Linked DNA regions of Aquibium microcysteis. The protein of the gene in region 2 interacts with the protein of the main gene of each other region in a pairwise test. Links are inferred from orthologs where the notes say so. Each region holds a gene or a part of one and is shown on either strand. Other genes may lie near its edges.

Region 1 (7,384 bases), 1.2 Mb from region 2 along the record:
ACCGACCTCGGCAACGGCCAGAAGCGGGCGATCGACACGCAGGTCTACGACACCTTCGAGATCGAGCGCATCGCGGGCGTCGCCTTCGAACTGGCGCGCACGCGCCGGAACAAGGTCTGCTCGATGGAGAAGCGCAACGTCATGAAGTCGGGCGTGCTGTGGAACGAGGTGGTGACCGCCACCCACAAGGCGAAGTATTCCGACGTCGAGCTGTCTCACATGCTGGCCGATGCGGGCGGCATGCAGCTCGTGCGCTGGCCCAAGCAGTTCGACGTCATCGTGACCGACAACCTGTTCGGCGACATGCTGTCGGACGTAGCCGCGATGCTGACCGGCTCGCTCGGCATGCTGCCTTCGGCCTCGCTCGGCGCACCGGACGCCCTGACGGGCAAGCGCAAGGCGCTCTACGAGCCCGTGCACGGCTCGGCCCCCGACATCGCCGGCCAGGGCATCGCCAACCCCATCGCCATGATCGCCTCCTTCGCGATGTGCCTGCGCTACTCGTTCAACATGGTCACCGAAGCCGACCGGCTGGAGACGGCGATCGCCGCCGTGCTGGAAGACGGCTTGCGCACCGCCGACATCATGTCCGACGGCATGACCAAGGTGGGCACCGTCGAGATGGGCGACGCGATCCTGGCGAAGTTCCTGGCGCTTTCGGCCTGACACCGCCTCCCGGCGGCACGTCATCGAAGGCCGGTGCGGCGACGCGCCGGCCTTTTGCTTTCCCGGGAGCGGCCGAACGGGTGCGTCCGTGCCTCAGAGAACGTCGGCCGGCACCTCTCCCCACCGGTTCGGACGCTTCTGCGATGGGATCAGCGCAAAGACCAGGATGATCAGGCTGCCGACGCTCGGGATCAGCCCGAGCAGCACGAACCAGCCCGAAAGGCCGACATCATGGATGCGCCGCACCGTGACGGCGACCGACGGCAGGACCAGCGCCAGCACGGCGAGCGGCGCCAGGATCGCAAGCGCGATCGGCTCGTCGCGGTCCAGATTCCCGACGGAGGCGTCGAGGATGAGGGCGGCGAGCGCGACGGCCAGCACGGCAAGCACGGAAAAGAGCACGAAGCCCCAGTATTCCCTTCGGGTCGCGCGGCCCCGGAAGCGGACGTAGCCGGCGGTCACGCAGGACCGGAAATGGCCGAAGAGCGAGAGCGGCCGGGCACCGGCGAGAGGCGCTCCGGGAGCCGGCGCGGCCGCGACCGACGGCACTGCGCGGGTCGGCGCGGCTTCGACCGGAGGAACGGCGCCGGCCGGCCGTGCCTGACGCCCGGCGACCGCCTGTGTCGGCCCCGCGGCAGCGGGGGCCGCCGGTACGGCGGTCTGCGGCGCGGCGGCGATGCCGCCCTGCGGCACGATGGCGCCGGCGCGGTTGCCCGATGGCGTGAAGGCGATGCGCATGCCCTTCTGCGGCGAAAAGCCTGCCGGCAGGTCGGCGCGGTCGAAATGGTAGCGGTTGCCGTCGTCGCCGCTTGCGAAGCCGATGCCGCGCTCGGCGTCGAAATAGAGAACGTCCCCCTTCACCGGCCCCTCGTCCGCTGCCTGATCCTCGGGCGAGGATCGGGCGCGAGGCGGGTCCTGTCAATCGCGGCCGCCGTTCAGACGAAGCCGATGAAGCGCCCGGCGACGAGAATGGCCGGCCACAGCATCAGCGAGAGGGCCGCCGACAGACGCTCGGCGCCGGAGAAGCCCTCGCGCTGTGTCGCGGCGCGGCGGCGACCGGCGCGCAGGATCATCGCGAGGTTGAGCCCGGGCAGGGCGATCAGCGCGAGCTTGACCTGGAAGGCGGGGTTGAAGGCGTATTCGCTGGCCCGGATCGAAAACAGCGCCAGCCCCGTCGCGACCGCGCCGGCAAAGGCTGCGAGCGCCAGCGGCCGCAGCGCGGCGACGAAGAGCCGGCCGTCGAAGCGGGAGAAGAAGCCTAAAATGCGCAGATCCATCAGCCCTGCTGTCGACACGAGAACGCCGAGCGACAGGATATGCAGCGCGTTCACCAGCGGGTAGGCGACGAAGGAGGCGCGCAATGCGGCGGCAGGCGCGAGCACTTCGATCGCTCGGAGCAGGTCCAGGAGCGGCGTGGTGTCCACGGCGGCCGGCGCAGCGTCGGCCGAGCCGCCGTCAGGACGGCGCGCGGGAGGGGTAGACGTCGAAGGTCCGTCCTCCGACGATGACGCGCACCGCCTTCATGCGGTTCTCGCCCGCGTCCTGCGAACGGTTGCCGATCGCGGTGACCTCGTCGCCCACGTGCGCGACCTCTTCGGTGAAGCCGGCGGCGGTGGTACGCGACGGCGGCGCCAGTTCCACGCGCCAGATCGTGCCGTCGACGTCGACATCGATCGTGGCGTGCGGATTGCCGATGGAGATCCCGGCGATGACGCCTTTCAGCTGGAACAAGCCGTCCTGCGTCCACGACCAGCCGTGATGGGCCAGCGCGACCGCGGGCGTGAGCAGCGCGACCGTCATGGCGGCCGCGAAGCCGCGAAAGCGTCGAGACGACATCCCGATCATCGGCGTTCCTTCCAGCTGGTCTCCGTCGATCCTGAACATGGGGCGCTCGTCCGCAGCGTCAAATCACGCCGGGTTGATGATGGGATCGACCACCCGCCGCGGCCGCCGGTTTGCAACTCGCCCGTGGCATCGCTAGATCGGCCGGATTCGGGTGCGATGCGCTCGGGCGGCGGCAGGGAGCCTTCAGACATGATTTCACGTGAGTCGGCCTCGGCACGGATAGAGCGGCTGAGGCAGGCGACCTCGGAGCGCCTGACGCTGCTGGCCTTCAACGCGCCATCGGCCTTTCGCTTCGCCCGCCGCCGTCTGGATGCCCGCACCGCACTGCGGGGCCGTCACGAGCCCTGGCGGCGCTTCGCGGTGGTATCGATCGCCCTCATCGCGCTGGCGGCCGCCTATTTCGATCCCGTCTTCGCTGCGCTGCCGCGCGAGTGGCGCAGCCCCGCCTACGGGTTTGGCCGCATGATCACCGATTTCGGGCTGTCCGGGCCCTATCTGATCCCGCTCGCACTCTTCCTGGTGTGGACCGCGACGGTGGACTGGCCGGCCTTTTCCCGCCGCGCGCGCCTCCATCTGTTCAACGCCACGGCCGCCGCCTGGTATGCGTTTCTCTCGATCGCCGGGTCCGGCCTGCTGACGACGGTGCTGAAACAGATGTTCGGCCGCGCAAGGCCGAAGCTCGCCGGCGAACTCGGCGCCTTCCACTTCGATCCCTTCACCCTCGACGCAGCCTATCTCAGCTTCCCGTCGGGCCATGCCACCACCGTGGGGGCGGTCTGCTTCTGCGCGGCGATCCTGTTTCCGCGCCTGCGGCTGGCCGCGATCCTGGCCGCCCTGTGGTTCGGCTTTTCGCGCATCGTCGTCGGCGCGCACCATCCGAGCGACGTGGTGGCCGGCCTCCTGATCGGCGGCTGGTTTTCCTACTGGGTGGCGATCCGCTTCGGCAAGGCGGGTCTGGTGTTCCTCCTGCCCGAGGGGAGGCTGCCGCTGCGGCGACGTTCGTTCCACCTCCTGCCCCTGGCCGCACACCGCGCCTTCCGGCACATCGTCCACCGGACCGAGATGCAGGCGCATCGCATCGCAGGCAAGCGATACGACATGGTCTGATTGACTTTGCGGTACGGTTGTGGCTATGAGCGGCACGTTCTGCGGAGCATGACATGCGCGGCCTGACCATGGCTTTCCTTTCCTTCGGCACGACCGGCTTCCTCGCCGGCTTCGGCCGCATGGGCGCGCGCGTCTCCTCCCCGAAAACCCCGGCCAAAACGACGACCGCCACGGTCTGACCACCTCGGCCTGCTCGCCCCTCTCCCGGGTCCGGCCCGGGGAGAAACCCGCCGCGGCCAGCGGGTTCACCAATCCAGGCGAGAGGAGAGGGACAGGAGTTTCCAAGATGGGTTTCAAGATCGCAGTCGCCGGTGCGACCGGCAATGTCGGGCGCGAGATGCTCAACATTCTCGACGAGCGCGGCTTTCCAGCGGACGAGATCGTCGCGCTGGCCTCCCGCCGTTCGGTCGGCACGGAGGTGTCCTACGGCGACAGGACGCTGAAGGTGAAGGACCTCGCCACCTACGACTTCTCCGACACCGACATCTGCCTGATGTCGGCCGGCGGCGCGGTCTCGAAGGAGTATTCGCCGAAGATCGGCCGCCAGGGCTGCGTCGTTATCGATAACTCCAGTGCCTGGCGATACGATCAGGACGTGCCGCTGATCGTGCCGGAAGTGAACCCGGACGCCATCACCGGCTTCACCCGGAAGAACATCATCGCCAATCCGAACTGCTCGACCGCCCAGATGCTCGTCGCGCTGAAGCCGCTGCACGACGCCGCCACCATCACCCGCGTCGTCGTGGCCACCTACCAGTCGGTCTCGGGCGCGGGCAAGGACGGCATGGACGAACTGTTCACGCAGACCCGAGCGGTCTACGTGGCCGACCCGGTGGAAAACAAGAAGTTCACCAAGCGCATCGCGTTCAACGTCATCCCCCACATCGACGTCTTCATGGAGGACGGCTACACCAAGGAAGAGTGGAAGATGATGGCCGAGACGAAGAAGATGCTCGACCCGAAGATCAAGCTCACCGCGACCTGCGTGCGCGTGCCGGTGTTCATCGGCCACTCGGAGGCCGTCAACGTCGAGTTCGAGAAGCCGATCTCCGCCGATCAGGCGCGTGACATCCTGCGCGAGGCGCCCGGCTGCCAGGTGATCGACAAGCATGAGGACGGCGGCTACATCACCCCGCTCGAATCGGCCGGCGAGGACGCGACATACATCTCGCGCATCCGCGAGGACATCACCGTCGAGAACGGCTTGTCGCTGTGGATCGTCTCCGACAATCTGCGCAAGGGTGCTGCCCTCAACGCGGTCCAGATCGCCGAACTGCTGGTCGCGCGCGGCCTGATCCAGCCGAAGAAGAAGGCGGCCTGAGCCGCCAGCCCCCCGCAGGAATGCCTCTCCCCCGTCGTTCGCGAGGGGGAGGGCGTACGGCGGACGCTATTGGCACAGACGGTAGCCCCCGCGGCGCCCGGCCATGTCGAGATGCAGGTGGTCGTCGTGGAAGGCGTCCGACCCGGGTCCGAGCACGGTGGTGAAGTGCAGGCAGGCGCCGGCCTGCACCGCGCGCTGGAACGCCTCCTCGATGTCGCCCTTGCCCTGGCGGGGCACGATCGCGAGCGGTTCGTGGCCCTCGAACGTGAAGCGCGCGATATCGACGGCGTTTCCTTTCGCGTGCTCCGAAATCTTCGCGCCCGGCTGACCGTTGCGGCCGCGGCAGACATAGGTCGAGGCATGCGTGATGCCCGATAGCGTCACTTCGTCACCGAGCGCGCGGGCGGAAGGCTGGACGACGTCACGCACCCAGCGCGCGGTGGCGAGGGCAGCGGGACATGTGAGCTGCGTGTCGGGCTCGAGCGTCACACCCGGCGCCGGTTCGGGCAAGTCGTAGGGCTGCGGCACGCCGCAGCCGCCCTCCCCCTCCACGGGATCGAGCCGCATGAAGACGGCGCCCAGCCGGGTGAGTTCGGCCTCGCAGGCGGCGATCTCGGCCTCCGGCAACGGCTCCGGCGGTGGCGCATCGGCGATCGGGTCGGGCTTTTTTTCGGGAGGGGCCGGCGCCTCGTCGTCCTTCGCACGATCCGGATCGGCCGGAGCGCCCGAGCCGTCGCTCCGGCCCGATGGGCGCGGGTCGGCGCTCCCGTCCGGCTCTGCCGGCGATGCCGCAGCATCCGTCCGCGGCGGCGCGACCGGCAGCGGCGCTTCGTCCGGCAGATCGACCGCGGCCGCCAGCAGGACGACGGCGGGAAGAAGGATGAGCCGTCGCGGAAACCTCATGGCCGTCGCCCCTCGAACTGCTGGACGACCCTAACGCGCGGCGCCGACATTGGCTCCCCCCTGGGCGCCCGGCCGAGGACAGCGCGTGCGGAGCTCAGAAGCCGAAGAAGGTGCTGCCGATCCAGTAGGACGCGATCACGAGCAGCAGCGGCAGCGACAGGTCGACGATCCTGCGACCGAAACCCTTCAGCGGCCTTTCCGGCGGCGGGGCCGACCTTGCGGGTTCCCAGCCGATGTTCTTGGTCATGCGACGGTCTCCTCCGACGATCCCCGGCCTGACCGCCGACCTTGCGGCATGAGGATTAACCATTGCTTGTCGCAAAGGGCCGGAAGTCTCGGGATCGCGTCACTATTTCCGCCGGGGAGCGGGCATTGTGCGGACTGGCGGGCGCGGCCGGGCTGCCCGCCTTCCCTCTCCGCCGCTCAGGTGCCGATGTCGTCGTCCGAGCGGCGCTTGTGGGCTGCCAGCGCCATCAGCCGGCGGTCACGCCAGACCTGGCGCTCCGCCAGCCGGTCGGCCGGCAGCTTCGCGCGACGATCGGCCTCGACCGTCTCCAGCACGGGACCGGCCCAGTCCACCCGGCGCTGCATCTGGTGGAACATGGTCTCGTAGATGCCCTGGTAGCGCGCGACATAGTCGCGGACGCCGGCCGGCGCGTTGAGGTCGATGGTCTCGAAGGGTCCCATGAAGGACCAGCGCAGGGCGAGCCCGTCGCGGATACCGATATCGACGTCCTCGATGCTGGCGTAACCGTCGGCGACGAGCCGGAAGGCCTCTTCGAGCAGCGCGCCCTGCAGCCGGTTCATGATGAAGCCGTCGAGCTCGCGCTTCATCACCAGAGGCGCGTGTCCGGCGGCCACGAGCAGCGCGCGCGTGCGCTCGACCGTCTCGGGCGAGGTCCAGGGTGCAGGCACCACCTCCGCCGCCGGGATGAGATAGGGCGGGTTGAGCGGATGGACGACGAGGCAGCGGTGGCGCCCGGCGAGATGCTCGGTGAAGCTCGAGGGGAGAAGCGCGGAGGTGGAACTCGCAATCACGGCATCCGCGCCTGCCAGGCCGTCGATCAGCGAGAACACCTCGCGCTTGACGTCCCGTTTTTCGGGCGTGTTCTCCTGGACATGGACGGCGCCGGCCAAGGCCTCGCCGATGTCTGCGGTGACGGAGATCCGTGCCAGCACCGCCTCGGGCGACTGCCCGCGCAGGAGGTCGTTGGCCTCGAGGTCGCCGAGCACGCCCTCGATGAAGCCGCGGGCGCCCTCCGTCGCCGCCGCGACCTGATCCCACATCGCCACCTCGTTGCCCGCCCGCGCGAAACTGATCGCCCATGCGCGCCCGATGAAGCCGCTGCCGATGATTGCAACCTTTGCCATGAATGTCCTCCTGAGGAGCCTCCGGTTATCGCAGGCGAGCGGTGCTGTCGACGGGGAACGGCAAGGGCGCGGCGAATCCATGGTCGTGATGGAAGCGCCCGGGCGGCGGCCGGAGGGATCGCGGCGCGAGCGTCGCAAGGCTGCGGTCGCTGCACGCGGTCGACGTCTGCC
Region 2 (7,529 bases):
GAACCGTCACGGCGCTCGACAGGCGGATGTTCCTGGTCCGGGCGGCGGCAGCGGCCAGAATGGTCGCGGGCGAAGACACGACGTAGTCCGGGCGGTGATGCTCGCCGAGCGCGAAGACGTCCAGGCCGAGCTGGTCGGCGAGCTCGATCTCCTCGATGAGATTGCGGATGCGCTGGGCCGGATCGATCCTCGCCCCGGATACCGGGTCGGTTCCGACGTCGCCGAAGGTGTAGAGGCCGAGTTCCATCTTCGTCTCCTGTTCTCGTATCGGCAAGATAGGCGGTGCGCCGGGCGCATGCGAGAGCCGGGCTGTGAACAGTGCATCCACGCTCGCCGGCTTAACGCGACGTACACCCGTGGCCGGTAGCCTTGCAACCTGACCGGGTCGGCCAATCTTACCATTGCAGGGTGCAGAACGCTGGACATGTCCCTTCTACGACGTCTTTCCGGCCGATGGACCGCCGCCTTCGCGCGCAACCTGCGCCTGCGAGTGCTGGCCTCCACGCTCGCTGTCTTCGTGGGGGTGGCGCTTCCGGCCTTCGGAGCATTCCTCTGGATCGTCGACACGTCGTCGGAACGGCTGTCGACGCTCTTCGCCGAGCGACAGGTTCTCTACGACCGCTACCGCGGCCTCGAGCCCCTCACCCGGGAAGTGGCACTGGCCGAGACGCTGGCACGTTCACCCACCATCCTCGAATGGGCAGCCGACGAGGAACACGCGGGAAAGAAGGCACGCGGTCTCACCGCACTCGAGCATTTTCGTTCAGCCTTCGCCGATGGGAGCTACTTCCTCGTCCACGCAGTCTCGGGAAACTACTACTACGGCGACGGCAGATCGGGCGCGCAGAATGGCCGTCCGCGCTACGCGCTGTCGCGCGAGAACGAAGCCGACGCCTGGTTCTACAAAACCCTCGCGCTCGGGCCGGGATGTCGTCTCAACGTCAACAACGACCGCGCGCTGGCCGTCACGAAAGTCTGGATCAACTGCGTCGTGCAGTCGCCCGACGGTCCGGTCGCCGTCATCGGTACCGGCCTCGACCTGTCGTCCTTCGTCGCTGACGTCGTGAACACGGGCCAGGAGGGCGTCGAGACGCTCTTCGTCGACGGCTCGGGAGCGATCCAGGCCGTACGGGATCGTGGCCAGATCGACTTCGCCAGTCTCACCAAGGAGGTCGCCGAGCGAAAGACGGTGTTCCAGCTTCTCGACCGGGCCGAGCACCGCTCCCGCCTCGCGACCATGATGGCCGATCTTCGGACCGGCCGCAGCGAGGCCGTCACCGCCTTCCTCGACATCGGCGGCCGCACCATGCTGGTCGGCGTGGGGCATCTCGACCGCCTGGGCTGGTTCAACGTCACCGTGATGGACGTCGATGCGATCGTCGGCCGGGGGCTGTTCGCCCCGCTCGGAGTACTGCTTGCGCTCGCCATCGTGGCGGCGGCCGTGCTGATCATGCTGCTCTTCAAGCGCAGCGTGCTCGATCGGCTCGAAGAGACCGAGGGTTCGCTGCAGCGCTTCCGGAGTGGGGAGTTCGCACGCCCCGTCGCGGCGCGTGACGCCGACGAGATCGACCGCCTGACCATCGCGCTCGACCGGATGGCGCGGGCGGTGCGCGAGAACACCGAGAGGCTCGAGGGCACCGTCCGCGAGCGCACCGAGGAACTGGAGCGCCTCGCCTTTCTGGACTCGATGACGGGAATCGCCAACCGCCGCGGTTTCGCCGCCACGTTCGGCGTCGAGCATGCCGCAGTGCGAGCAAAGGGCGAATCGATCGGTCTGCTTCTGCTGGACGTCGACCTGTTCAAGTCGATCAACGATTCACGTGGCCATCAGGCGGGCGACGAGGTCATCGTGGAAGTGGCGCGGCGGATAGCGACCGTCGTGGAGGACCGCACCTTGTGCGCGCGCTGGGGCGGCGACGAGTTCGTGGTTCTCGTCCGCGGCGGCGCCGATGCCGTCATGGAGACGGGCAGGCGTCTGCTGGACGCGCTGCGCGGTTCCGGCATCGTGCTTTCCGACGGGGCCGAGATCCGGGTCACCACCTCCATCGGCGGGCATGTGGTCGCGGCCGGCGACAATCTGTCTTCCGCGACCGCCAGGGCGGATGTCGCCCTGTACGAAGCAAAACGCGCCGGGCGCAACCGCATCGTGCTGCGCCCGGCCGAGGCGCTTCATCACGGCGACGGAACGGCGAAGGTCGCCTGATCCTCGGCGTCAGTCGTCTCCGTCGACCACCCGAAGCCGCAGCGAACCGGTCCGCGACGCCACCTCGGCCGGGGCGGTCGCCGCATCGGCCGGATGGTCGCCACCGAATTCCAGCGCCTCGATCTTCTGGCTGCGCTTCGTCACCTTCTCCGTCGACGTCAGGATCTGCTCGACGTCGCGCTGGGTCATCGCGAAATGGCCCTGCAGCTTGCGCACCCGCTCGTCGAGGCGGCCCACGTCCTCCATCAGGCGGATCACCTCGCCCTGGATCAGGTGCGCCTGCTCGCGCATCCGTGCGTCCTTCAGCACCGCCTGGATCACCTGGATCGACAGCATCAGCAGCGAGGGCGAAACGATGACGATCCGGGCACGATGGGCGCGCTGCACCAGTGCCTCGTACTTCTCGTGAATATCGGCGAAGATCGATTCCGACGGCACGAACATGAAGGCCGTCTCCTGCGTCTCGCCGCTGATCAGGTACTTCTCGGCGATCGCCTTGATGTGGACCTCGATGTCGCGGCGAAAGGCCTGGGCTGCCGCCTTCTGCCCCTCGACCCCGTCGCCTTCTGCCGCGGCGCGGATCGCGTTCCAGGCCTCCAGCGGAAACTTGGCGTCGATCACCAGCGCCGGCGCGCCGTTCGGCATCCGCACCAGGCAGTCGGGCCGGTTGCCGTTCGACAGCGTCGCCTGGAACTCGTAACCGCCGTGCGGCAGCCCGTCGGCGACGATCGCCTCCATCCGCGACTGTCCGAAGGCCCCCCGTGTCTGCTTGTTCGACAGGATATGCTGCAGCTGCACCACCTGGCCGGCCAGCGTCTGGATATTGCCTTGCGCGGTGTCGATGACGGCGAGCCGCTCCTGCAGCTTCGCCAGACTCTCATGCGTCGATCTCGTCTGCTCGGTCATGGTCTGGCCGAGCCGCCCGGTCATCGTGTCGAGCCGCTCCGAGATCGCCCTGTTCAGCTCGTTCTGCCGCGAGCCGAACACCTCCGCGATGGTCGCCATGCGCCCCTGCATTTCCGACTGCACCCGCGTCAGTTCCGCCAGTCTTGCCTGCGCCTCCCGCGCCGCCTGCGCGGCGTCTTCGGCCGCTTGCGCCCGCAAGCGCGCCATCCGCCGCAACCCGAGCGCCAGCCACGCGAACATCAGCACCACCAGCGCTGCGGTACCGGCCAGCGCGTGTCCAGGCGTCACGGTCGTGGCGCCGATCTGGCCGAGCGGGGCCGAGAGAAAGGTGGGAAAATCCGTCATCGTCGAGCCCTATGCGATTCGTGGGTCGACCATAAGATCAAAACATGAACGGAAACCGCACGCGCGGTTGACGCTCTCGCGACCAGCGATTACCTGAAGGCCATGCCGATCAAGCCTCTCGTCATCCTGCCCGACCCGATCCTGCGCGAGGTCTCCCGTCCCGTCGAACGGGTGGACGGCGACGTCGCCCGTCTGGCCGACGACATGCTGGAGACGATGTATGACGCGCCCGGCATCGGTCTGGCTGCGATCCAGGTCGGCGTGCCGCTGCGCATGCTCGTGGTCGACCTGTCCAAGGAAGGCGAGGAGCGCGACCCGCACGTCGTGATCAATCCGCAGATCCTGTCCTCTTCGGATGCCCGCAACGTCCACGAAGAAGGGTGCCTGTCGATCCCCGACTACTATGCCGAGGTCGAGCGGCCGGCCACGATCCGCCTGCGCTATCTCGACCGGCAAGGCGCCGAGCGGGAGATGGAAGCGGACGGCCTGATGGCGACCTGCCTGCAGCACGAGATCGACCACCTGAACGGCATTCTCTTTATCGACCACATCTCGCGCCTGAAGCGCGACATGGTGGTGCGCAAGTTCAAGAAGCTGGCGAGGGACAAGGCGGGCCCCCTGGTGGGGTGATAGCGCGATCCGCCATGATCGCCGCCATCTGTCGCGTCCACGACGCGACGCTCGCCACCCGCAACGTGCGGGATTTCGAAGGAATCGACCTCGCGCTGGTAAATCCCTTCGAAGCGGGCGGGTAAAGCCGCACCCAGAGCCTATCCGGAACCCGACATGTACATCCCCCCGCATTTCCAGGAGATCGATCCCCACGAGATCCGGGCCGTCATCGAGACGGCACCGCTGGCCTGCGTCGTCGCGCAGACGACGGAGGGGCTTGTCGCCAATCACATCCCGATGCTGTCCGCTCCCGACGGCACGCTGATCGGGCACGTGGCGCTCGCCAACGACATGCACCGGCTGGTCGCCGACGGGCAGGAGGTGCTGGCGATCTTCCGCGCTGCCGACGCCTACGTTTCGCCGAACTTCTATCCGTCGAAGCCGGAACATCACCGCCACGTCCCCACCTGGAACTATCAGGTCGTCCACGTCTACGGCACCATCGCCTTCCGGCACGACGAGCAGGCCAAGCGCGCGGTGGTCGGGCTTCTGACGCGGACCCATGAGCGGCGGCTGAACGGGGCAGGCGCCTGGCGGATGGCCGACGCGCCGGCGGACTACATGACGCAGATGCTCGGCAGCATCGTCGCGTTCCGAATCGAGGTGACGCGGGTGCTCGCCAAGTCGAAGCTCAGCCAGAACCGCGAGGAGCGCGATTATTCCGGCGCCGTCGCGGGCATCAGGGCGTCGGGCCACGAGGACGTTGCCTCGGCCATGGAGCGGAGGCTGCGGAAATAGCTCGCGCATGCGGGAAAGCGTCCTTGGCCCGTCGTGTCGGCATGGCAGCGGTCGCTTTCGCAATGCCAGGTGACTTGACCTCGCCGTCGTAAACCCGTTTGAAGCGGGGCATGAGCGTCCGACAGGCGCTCGGCCTTCGAGCCGCTCGCCACAGCTCCGGACCGCCGTCATGCCGCTTCGCATCGTCTTCATGGGCACGCCCGACTTCTCCGTCGCCACGCTGCGGACCATCGTCCAGGCCGGGCACGAGGTCGTGGCCGTCTATACGCAGCCGCCGCGCGCCGCCGGCCGCCGCGGACTGGAACTGACGAAGTCGCCCGTCCACGTCGAGGCCGAACGGCTCGGACTGGAGGTCCGCACCCCGAAGAGCCTGAAGGGAGAGCCCGAGCAGGAGGCGTTCAGCGCCCTGCGGGCGGACGTCGCCGTGGTCGTTGCCTACGGCCTCCTTCTTCCGCGCCCCATCCTGGAGGCGCCGCGCCTCGGCTGCTTCAACGGCCACGCTTCCGCGCTGCCGCGCTGGCGGGGCGCGGCTCCCATCCAGCGCGCCATCATGGCAGGCGACGAGGCAACCGCGATGATGATCATGAAGATGGAGGAGGGCCTCGACACGGGCCCGGTTGCACTGTCCCGCATGGTACCGATCGGTGCGGACATGACAGCCGGCGACCTGCACGACCTGTTGATGGAGGAGGGCGCCGGCCTGATGGTCGAGGCTCTGGCCGCCCTCGAAGCCGGAGCGCTCGTGCTCTCACCGCAGCCCGCCGATGGCGTCACCTATGCCCGCAAGATCGACAAGTCGGAGACGCGCGTGGACTGGGGCCTTCCCGCGGCGCGCGTCGACCGCCACATCCGCGGCCTCTCTCCCTTTCCGGGCGCCTGGTGCGAGGTGAGGATCGGCGGCAAGGCCGAGCGGCTGAAGCTGCTCCGCTCCGTGCTCGCGGAAGGGACCGGCTCACCCGGTGCCATCCTCGACGACCGCCTGACGGTCGCCTGCGGCGCTGGCGCGGTACGCCTCGTCGAGGTCCAGCGTGCCGGGGGCCGGCCGCTCGCGGCGGGCGAGTTCCTCCGTGGCGCAAAGCTCGTTCCGGGAGACCACCTGACATGAGCGCTTCCGTCATCCGGCCGGCCGGACAGGAACACCGCGCCGCGACCCGCGCCGTCGACGAACGCGCGGCGGGTTTCGAACGCGACAGGCAGGGCGAGGCACTGCAGGCGTTCGCCTTCGGCGACGCGCCGCGGACCGGCCGGCTCGTCTGTCCCCGCGCCTTCGCGAGCCTCTGATGCCGCGCTACCGGCTCGACATCGAGTACGACGGCGCGGGATATGCCGGCTGGCAGCGCCAGGCCGGCCAGCATTCCGTGCAGGCGGCGATCGAGCAGGCCATCCGCGCCTTCTGCGGCGAGGATCTGACCCTGCGCGGGGCTGGCCGCACCGACGCCGGCGTCCATGCGACCGGCCAGGTCGCGCATGTCGACCTGGCGAAGGCCTGGCCTGGCGACACGGTACGCGATGCCGTCAATGCCCATCTGCAGCTGGCCGGCGAACGCGTGGCGATCATCCGTGCGACAGAGGTCGCCGACGCTTTCGACGCCCGTTTCTCCGCCACCGCGCGGCACTATCTCTACCGGATCGTCAACCGGCGCGCGCCGCTGGCGCTGGAGCGGGGTCATGCCTGGTGGGTGGCGAAGCGGCTCGACGCACCGGCGATGCATGCCGCCGCGCAACTTCTGCTCGGCCGGCACGACTTCACCACCTTCCGCTCGGTCCAGTGCCAGGCGAACAGTCCGCTGCGCACGCTGGCCCGCTTCGACGTCGAGCAGGCCGGCGATGCGATCGAGATCCGCGCCTCCGCACGGTCCTTCCTGCACAATCAGGTGCGCTCCATGGTCGGCTCGCTGAAGCGGGTCGGCGAAGGCGCCTGGACACCCGCCGACATGCGCGCCGCACTCGACGCCCGCGACCGCCGCGCCTGCGGCCCCGTCGCGCCACCGGACGGATTGTATCTGGTGGGGGTGGAGTACGCGGAAGTCGCGGGCGATGGTGAGTTGGCAATGGGCAGTCGGCAGTCGGCAGTAGGCAGTCGGCAGTAGGCAGTAGGCAGTAGGGAGTAGGGAGTAGGGAGTAGGGCAGACGGATAGTTCCTAACCGACTTGACACGGCGCGTCGCATCGATCCCTTTTTCCGACTGCCGACTGCCGACTGCCGACTGCCGACTGCCGACTGCCGACTGCCGACTGCCGACTGCCGACTGCCGACTGCCGACTGCCGACCGCCTACCCCGCCAGCCCCAGCAGATCCTGCATCCCGAACAGCACGAACAGCGACATTCCCACCATCGCGGCGAAGACCCCGGTCGCGACCGCGGCGCCCTTGCCGATGGCGATGTTGGTCAGGCGCCAGGAGAAGACCAGCGTCAGGAAGAAGAGCCCGAGCGAGACGAGCGCCGACAGGTCGGCGGCGTCCGGCATGGCGAGGCGCAGGATGCTCGGCGGCAGCATGATCCACACCACGATCGCGGTGGCCCAGTTGGATGCCACGACGTAGGGGACGTACCGGTCGCCGATGCCCGCGCGTCTGGCGGCCAATGCCAGCGCCACGAGCGGCAGGATCCACGACGAGAGGTCGATGACGGCGAGCCGGAGGATGAGCGACAGCCGCCCCGGAC

What was found. Proteins that work in one complex are often made in the same cells at the same time.
Region 1: the proteins of def (region 2) and IAI54_RS17600 interact in binary tests that used the Escherichia coli proteins (3 or more experiments, as listed by UniProt). The link is inferred for Aquibium microcysteis from one-to-one orthologs.

What each region holds. Positions count from the first base shown.
Region 1 is NZ_CP061080.1:3,777,385-3,784,768, forward strand. The notes cover bases 3,139-5,921. They hold IAI54_RS17600 (aspartate-semialdehyde dehydrogenase), read left to right. Parts: upstream 3,139-3,904; coding sequence 3,905-4,939; downstream 4,940-5,921. Other genes in these bases: IAI54_RS17595 (phosphatase PAP2 family protein), read left to right, coding at 3,139-3,618; IAI54_RS29160 (hypothetical protein), read left to right, coding at 3,672-3,797; IAI54_RS17605 (extensin-like domain-containing protein), read right to left, coding at 5,006-5,842. Also shown: leuB (3-isopropylmalate dehydrogenase), read left to right, coding at 1-666; IAI54_RS17580 (DUF805 domain-containing protein), read right to left, coding at 760-1,527; IAI54_RS17585 (hypothetical protein), read right to left, coding at 1,602-2,090; IAI54_RS17590 (DUF6152 family protein), read right to left, coding at 2,122-2,466; more of IAI54_RS17595, read left to right, coding at 2,701-3,138; IAI54_RS17610 (hypothetical protein), read right to left, coding at 5,937-6,089; IAI54_RS17615 (3-hydroxyacyl-CoA dehydrogenase), read right to left, coding at 6,266-7,213.
Region 2 is NZ_CP061080.1:4,947,938-4,955,466, forward strand. What follows is about bases 2,393-5,320. They hold def (peptide deformylase), read left to right. Parts: upstream 2,393-3,556; coding sequence 3,557-4,084; downstream 4,085-5,320. Other genes in these bases: IAI54_RS23355 (DNA recombination protein RmuC), read right to left, coding at 2,393-3,454; IAI54_RS23370 (FMN-binding negative transcriptional regulator), read left to right, coding at 4,241-4,864; fmt (methionyl-tRNA formyltransferase), read left to right, coding at 5,034-5,320. Outside these bases: IAI54_RS23345 (LLM class flavin-dependent oxidoreductase), read right to left, coding at 1-247; IAI54_RS23350 (diguanylate cyclase domain-containing protein), read left to right, coding at 425-2,203; more of IAI54_RS23355, read right to left, coding at 2,213-2,392; more of fmt, read left to right, coding at 5,321-5,969; IAI54_RS23380 (hypothetical protein), read left to right, coding at 5,966-6,145; tRNA pseudouridine(38-40) synthase TruA, read left to right, coding at 6,145-6,954; IAI54_RS23390 (transporter), read right to left, coding at 7,138-7,529. UniProt on the Escherichia coli protein: Removes the formyl group from the N-terminal Met of newly synthesized proteins. Requires at least a dipeptide for an efficient rate of reaction. N-terminal L-methionine is a prerequisite for activity but the enzyme has broad specificity at other positions.